Regions from separate parts of the Viridibacillus sp. FSL E2-0187 genome, predicted to be linked through region 1. Evidence: riboswitches for the same ligand, from Rfam matches in the RefSeq annotation. Region 1 holds a riboswitch; the other holds the start of a gene.
The links. Region 1 has a riboswitch for cyclic di-GMP ahead of MHH85_RS04705 (NPCBM/NEW2 domain-containing protein). Riboswitches for the same ligand answer to the same signal wherever they lie in the genome.
Positions count from the first base shown of each region.

Region 1 (3,571 bases):
CAGTTAAAGCCGCGTTAGCTTGTGGATACCGAGGTGCTGGTACGGTAGAATTCATCTTTGACCACCATGAAGACAAGTTTTATTTCATGGAAATGAATACACGTATTCAAGTAGAGCATCCAGTAACTGAAATGATTACAGGTATTGATCTTGTTCAACAACAGCTTAAGATTGCTTCTGGCGAGAAATTAGTGTATAAACAAGAAGATGTGAAAGTGAATGGTTGGGCGATGGAATGTCGTATCAATGCTGAAAATCCATCTAAAAACTTTATGCCTTCACCGGGTAAAGTAGAAGATTATATAGCTCCTGGTGGTTACGGTGTCCGTATCGACTCGGCTATGTATCCAGGATATAGTATTCCTCCGTTCTACGATTCAATGGTTGCAAAATTGATTGTACATGCAGATACACGTGAAGAAGCAATTGCTAAGATGAAACGCGCATTAGGTGAATTCATTGTTGAAGGACCAGGCATTCAAACAACAATTCCTTTCCACGCTAAATTAATGGATCATGAAGTATTCAAAAAAGGTGATTTCAATACGAAATTCCTTGAAGAAAATGACGTCATGAATTCATAAGAAAGGGGCGAATTCTATGGCTGAAAAAGTTATACAATCATTACCTCAAAGCACTCCTGCTGGTAAGGAAGAGCTAGGTAAGATTGAAGTAGCGCCTGAAGTTATTGAAGTTATTGCAGGAATTGCTACTACAGAAGTGGAAGGAGTTTCTGGTACAAGAGGAAACTTCGCTACAGGCGTAGTAGAAAAATTCGGTAAAAAGGTTCATGGGAAAGGTATTAAAACCGAATGGACTGAAGCGGGCTTAATCGTAGATGTATATTGCTTCGTGCAATATGGTGCATCTGTTGCGAAAGTAGCGCAGCAAGTTCAAACCCAGATTCGTGAAGCTATCTTTAATATGACATCACTTGCAACGCAAGAGGTAAATGTACATATTACCGGCATTCAATTTGATCAAGTGAACGATGCAAAAACTGAATAATGTCAAAAACACCACTTCATTAGAAGTGGTGTTTTTGTTTTTGGTGAAAAATAATTGAGTTTTTTTAATTAATTAAGGAACTCCCTCAATTGATATTTAAAGAATTTATAAGAAAACTAGCAATTTAAACGGGTTAAGTTTAATACTCATAACTACTATATGATAATGAATCGTTTAGGAGCATATTCTTATACGGTAAAGAATGTATAGTAGAATAGTTAGTAAATTTAAAGGTAAAATATTTAGTGTAATACATTTTTACTAAATAAGAAAAAATACTGTTTCAGTAAAGTTCTAGTCATGCAATTTTTACGATATAAAAAATGATATTTTAATTCTCTATACAATAAATAGGTGATAAGTTTTAGGTTTTAATAACTAGTATAAGAATAATAAAATGGAACTTATTTAATGTAAAACAATACATATGATTCATGATGTTAGATAATCTATCATGGTACTTTAGGTATATAAAAACTGAATAGGCAAACCTATAGAAATTTAGGGACGCAAAGCTAGAGGGGCTAAGGTTGAATAACTATGCCAGCCAGTTGCCAAGGAGTGCATTATACTTTTTGTTATGTTGGGTTTAATAAAAATGACTTAATCATTTTTACTTAGACGTAACAAAAGTTAGCTATTCTCTAAAGAGTAGCTTTTTTTAATGAACTTCTTAGGGTTTTATTCATCTGGAGGAGAAAGCATATGTCGAAGAAAATGTCTAAATTAATTGCGATTGCAACATCAACTGCGTTGTTAGCAAGTTATTCGGGGAGTGCCATGAATGTTTTAGCAGCACCAATTACGAGCGCTAATAAAACGGCAATAGAAAGCAAGATCAATGAGGCAAAAAATGCTACAGTTAGTAAATTCGATTTATATGGAAATAGTAATTTAAGTGAATATAATGAAGTCTTCAAAATGGAGAATACAAACATAAAATCGATAACAAACAACGGTGGAAATTATACGGGCTCTCCTATCAATAAAGCAATAGATGGAGATATGAATACACATTGGGAGACTGGAAGAGCGAATACTATACAGTTTACTAACGAGGTAGTATTCAATTTAAATGAATCGACTGAATTAAATAGAATCGTTTATGCGGCTAGACAAACCAGTGCTAAAGGTAAAGGGTTCGCGGAAGAGTTTGAAATTTATAGCTCTATTTCAGATGAAGGCGATGATTATACTTTAGTATCTCCTGGACAATATAAAGGTTCAACTGGTGATGTTGTTGAAATGCAATTTAAACCAACTGAATTCAAAAGAATTAAATTTGTGTTCAAAAAGGCCAATCAAGATTGGGCAAGTGCAGCAGAATTTAGTTTTTATAAAGAAGACCAAGTAAAAGATAATATGAAAAAACTATTTACTGATGAAAACCATAATAAAGTATCTGATGAGTTTAATACAGTAGAAAAGTTAGAAGCACTAGAAAAAAGGGTTCAATCTCACCCTTTATATGATGAATTTAAAGAAGATATAGAAGATGCATTAGTATTAATAAATGAATCAAACATAGAAGCAACTAAAGCTAAAACAAAACCTTTTGAGCATTATTCTAATGAGGAATATTCTAAGTTATTTAGAATGGATATTGAAAATATTAAGAGTATCCGCAATAATGCTGGTCAGTATCTTAGTCAAGTAATCGGGAATGCCGCCGATGGCAACCTAGATACTTACTGGGAAACAAATAGAAGTAATTCAAATGATTTCACAAATGAAGTAGAAGTTGAATTTAAAAAATCAGTAGAATTAAATAGAATCATGTATGGAGCAAGAAAATCTGATCGCAAAGGATTCGCTGAAGAGTTTGAAATCTATGCTTCTCAAACGTCTAAAGGAGATACATATCAACTAGTAACAACTGGTAAACATAATATGGTAGAAGGATTAGTTGAAGCTAAATTCGACGCTACTAAATTTAAAAGAGTTAAATTTAAGTTCAAGAAATCAAATCAAAACTGGGCAACTTTATCGGAATTAGCTTTCTATACTGAAGATGCCATTGAAGATAAGGTAAATAGTATTTTCACTGATGGAACAATGAGTAAGGTAGTGCCAGAATTCAATAGTGTAGATAAAATCAATGCATTAGAAAATGAAGCTAAAGCTCACCCGTTATATTCTATTCTAAAAGAACGATTAGATTTAGCTAAATCTATTGTAAAAGGTGAAGTACAAGTTAAAGGAACTATCGTTGAAGCAGAACAACGTGGAGATATGGTGAAACATGCAAATCAAAACTTGAAGTTTGGCTTTGGTAACAATCTACAGCCTACTGGCTTCGCTGCTCAACCAGGAGATAAGATTACTGTATATGTTGATGCAGATGCAACAGGACCATTACCTAAACTATCTATTGCTCAACAAGAAGGTTCATTTGCAAATTGGAGAAGAGATGTCGTTCTAGTACCAGGTAAAAATGAGATAACGGTACCTCAAGTTAATAAAGATAGCTGGTATAAAAATGATGTAACACCAGGTGGAAGTATTTACATTAATAATCCATATACAGAAGAACAACAAGCAAAAGCCCCAAAGATTCGATTTG
Region 1 is NZ_JBBOVG010000001.1:972,473-976,043, forward strand. It holds gene accC (acetyl-CoA carboxylase biotin carboxylase subunit) at 1-584, shown strand, start outside; gene MHH85_RS04700 (Asp23/Gls24 family envelope stress response protein) at 601-1,008, shown strand; cyclic di-GMP riboswitch class I at 1,483-1,567, shown strand; gene MHH85_RS04705 (NPCBM/NEW2 domain-containing protein) at 1,714-3,571, shown strand, end outside.

Region 2 (3,571 bases), 1.5 Mb from region 1:
TTCCATGAAACGTTTATCTACATCCTCCAGAACACGCAGAATTACATTCATATCAGAAAAAGAACCTTCAAATATATCTTCTCCGATAATCTCTGGTGCATTTATATCTCCAGCAAGCGCACCAACAACATTATTATTAATATCCAGAGCGACAGCGCAATATCCCTGCTCTATTGTGGAGTCTAAATAATCTTTGGTAAAATGATAAAAATCTTCATAACTGATATTTAATTGACCTACCATCGGTTCCTGAACCCATTTTCCTGAAACATCCAGTCCAATAAATGAGCGAGCTAGACACTCAGCTGCTTTCTGAATTAATGCTGTTTGATCCTTCGTTATAATTTCATATGTATACAATTCTTGTGTTATTAGCATTTATTGATCTCCCTTTCGAATTAAAAAATAAAAACTCCGTTTCTATTTGACCTAACATTACATAGGATGATTTACTTTATCGATAAATGTACCTGTGAACTTAATTCTTTCAAGTGCATTCCTAATTTGTACTTGAGCAATTTTAGATGAAGGTTTTACTACAAGGATATCCTTAAATCCTAAGCTAGAATAAAATTGCATCGTTTGCTCCAACTGCGGTACAACTTTTGATGGGACAGTTGTTTGGTGAGTTCCATCGACAACAAACGTATATTCTTGTCTTGATACTTTATTAATCGTATCCTGTAAATCTATCATATAACCTTCTGCATCTTCCTCTTTCATTAATCCATGCACCTGTACATGAACTTCCTTCGAGTCCTTATTAATTGCCATTTTATATTTCTTTTTATCTACGACTATCATCTTTTAACCTCCCTATTCTCTATAATCTGTAATACTTCATTGTTGACATTTGCACGTTCTTTTCGTATGAATGTTATAAATAAAAGCTATCCCAGATATAGATAAGGATAGCCAAAAAAACGTTTTATTCTTGGCGACCCGACTATCATTATCCAAGAGGATTTTAGACTCGTAGCTTTGCGTCCTTACCTTTCGATAAGTTTGCCTTTTCAATTGTAAAAGATAGTACTAATATCATGCTCATATATTACTATAACATTATATATTACTTGTCATTTTTTGTCGAACTAGAATTTTTCTTGCTTTACTTACGAAAGAGTCTGCTCCACAGTAAGGCCCGATTTCTAAACTGTAATCAAATAAATGATGTTAAATGGAAATTAACATCATAATTTAAATTATAGAATTAACTTTCGTTAATAACTAAAAGGGAAATATGCAGATAATAAAAAAGATTTTGTTATGGCTATAATAAACAAAATATTATTATTGCCTTTTTCAATTTACAGGTACGATAGTTAAATAAGAATTAAACAAAATATAAGAGCCTTACTACAATAAAATGTAGCAAGGCTCTCATACTTTTATATTAAAATTAAATAAATTTATTATCACTTTACGGTCGACTTAAAACAAATTTGTACTGTTTGAAATACAGTCGAGATATTTTTTAGCTGTTGTTTTACTAATGTACTTTTTAATTTGCTGTTCTCCATCTATTGGAGCGAATGCTATGGGGACAGCATTCAATTGATATTTTTCTTGTATTGCTAATTCAAGGTTAAAAGTCTAATCTCTAGGATCGTTAATAACGATGTTCACGTAATTTTTTTCTTTGGCGTTCTTCAATAACTTCGAAACAGTAGGTCTAGACAGATCGAGAGCTTTAGCGATTTCACCTTGAGTCTTATCTAAATCGTAATACATCTTTGCTACATCTACACTAAGTAAATCTTTATCATTGAACATAATTTGCTCCTTTAATGGACTGGTTATAAAAATGATATGCTTTTTCAATGTAAGTCAGATAAATACCTTCATAGTATGGGGTGCCCATTGCCGTTGGAAATGCAGTATGAGGCGTTTCGGAAATCAAAATTACAAGGAAGATTTAATTTCATTATAATGGCGATCTCAATTTGGAAAATACAATTCATGAAGTTATTGTATATACCTTTAAAAGTATACTTACTCGACTGTTCTATTAGTTGAAATATTAAATTTTTGTAGACCATCAGACCTAAGACTATAAGAAACTACTTTTTTCTTCCACTGCTTAACTACATCAACGTGATTATCGGGATTATAAACAAAGAAATTAACATCTTTTTTGCCCTTTTTCAAGTTGATGACAAATGGAGTTACATCAGTCTCTGGATATAGAAATAATTTTTCATTACCTGGAAATATATAATGTTTTTTTAAAAAGTTAGCTTCATTAAAATACTCAATAAATCTAATTTTTTCTTCCTCTTCTAAATTCTTTCCGTTAAATGTTACAGTGACATCTTCTGAATCAAGTTTTTGATGAAGTTCGAATTTATCTAAAAACCATGCCACAAGTGCATTTGGAGGACTCATTAACAATTTAAAAAAAATCCCAATCACTATCATAATAGCAACTGTCCATGTCATATTATATCAGCTCCTTCAATAATAATATCTGGTTACTATAGACCTTTATTTTAATAGTATACTATTAAAAAATAGTAATTTACAAACAAAGGTTTTTTTATAAACAACGTAAAAAACATCCGGTAGCCCTTTGTATACAAATGTTAAATTGTAAATCAATTCACATTCATAGCCACAAATAATTATTAATTAGCCTTTAAGATGTTTCATTAACTACCTCTCAATAATAAAGGATTTATTTTTTAAATAACCATCCAATTGGATTGTTTTTTGACCATCCATTTATCTTAGGAATAAAATTCAAAATTAAAGTTATTAACAAATTTTCTTAGAATATAAAAGATGCTTTTCCAGAAGGAAATGTTTACAAACAATTAAGAGCTTCTGCAAACCTTTTGATTCCTTCATCAATCAAACCTTCATCTTCTCTTGCGAAAGTAAAACGAACATATCCATTTCTAGATCCCATTGTAGAACCAGGAACATAAATGACCCCTCTTTTAATTGATTCTTCAAGTAATTGGATTTCATTGAAATTTTTAAGTATTTTACACCAAATATGAATTCCACCTTGAGGAATAGAATATTCCACCTGGCCATTTAAATAAATATCAAGGCTTTTTATAATTCTATCTCTCCTTTTTTCTAACTCCTTAATTAAACTTTTTATATGAAAATTGAAATTTTCTGATTCTAAAAAATCATTCGCTATCCATTGTGTATAGATAGAATGTCCAAAGTCTATTTGCTGCTTTGCATCGGATAATCTTTCAATCACCGATGTTGGGCCAATAATCCACCCTATTCTTAATCCTGAGGCAACAATTTTGGACAAAGAACTAATGTATAATACGTTTCCGTTCTTATCCATTGATTTAAGGGTAGGTATTTTATCTCCTGAAAAAGCTGTTAAACTATAAGGATCATCTTCAACTACTGGAATCCCAAGCTTTGAGGATATATCTAAAATAGCTTCTCTTTTTTTTACATTCATTAAAGAACCTGTTGGATTTTGAAAATCTGGATTTAAAAAAATCATTTTAATCCGGTGTTTTTTATATAATGACTGCAAATCTTCAGGATTAATTCCATCCCTATCGACTCGTAGATAATGTATTTGTATACCTGCTGA
Region 2 is NZ_JBBOVG010000001.1:2,483,619-2,487,189, forward strand. It holds gene MHH85_RS12180 (hypothetical protein) at 1-378, opposite strand, end outside; gene MHH85_RS12185 (hypothetical protein) at 436-804, opposite strand; cyclic di-GMP riboswitch class I at 934-1,020, opposite strand; gene MHH85_RS12190 (MarR family transcriptional regulator) at 1,594-1,773, opposite strand; gene MHH85_RS12195 (YfmQ family protein) at 1,993-2,439, opposite strand; gene pdxR (MocR-like pyridoxine biosynthesis transcription factor PdxR) at 2,804-3,571, opposite strand, start outside.
Region 2: linked by a shared signal. The riboswitch ahead of MHH85_RS12185 (hypothetical protein) and the one ahead of MHH85_RS04705 (NPCBM/NEW2 domain-containing protein) in region 1 are both predicted to bind cyclic di-GMP.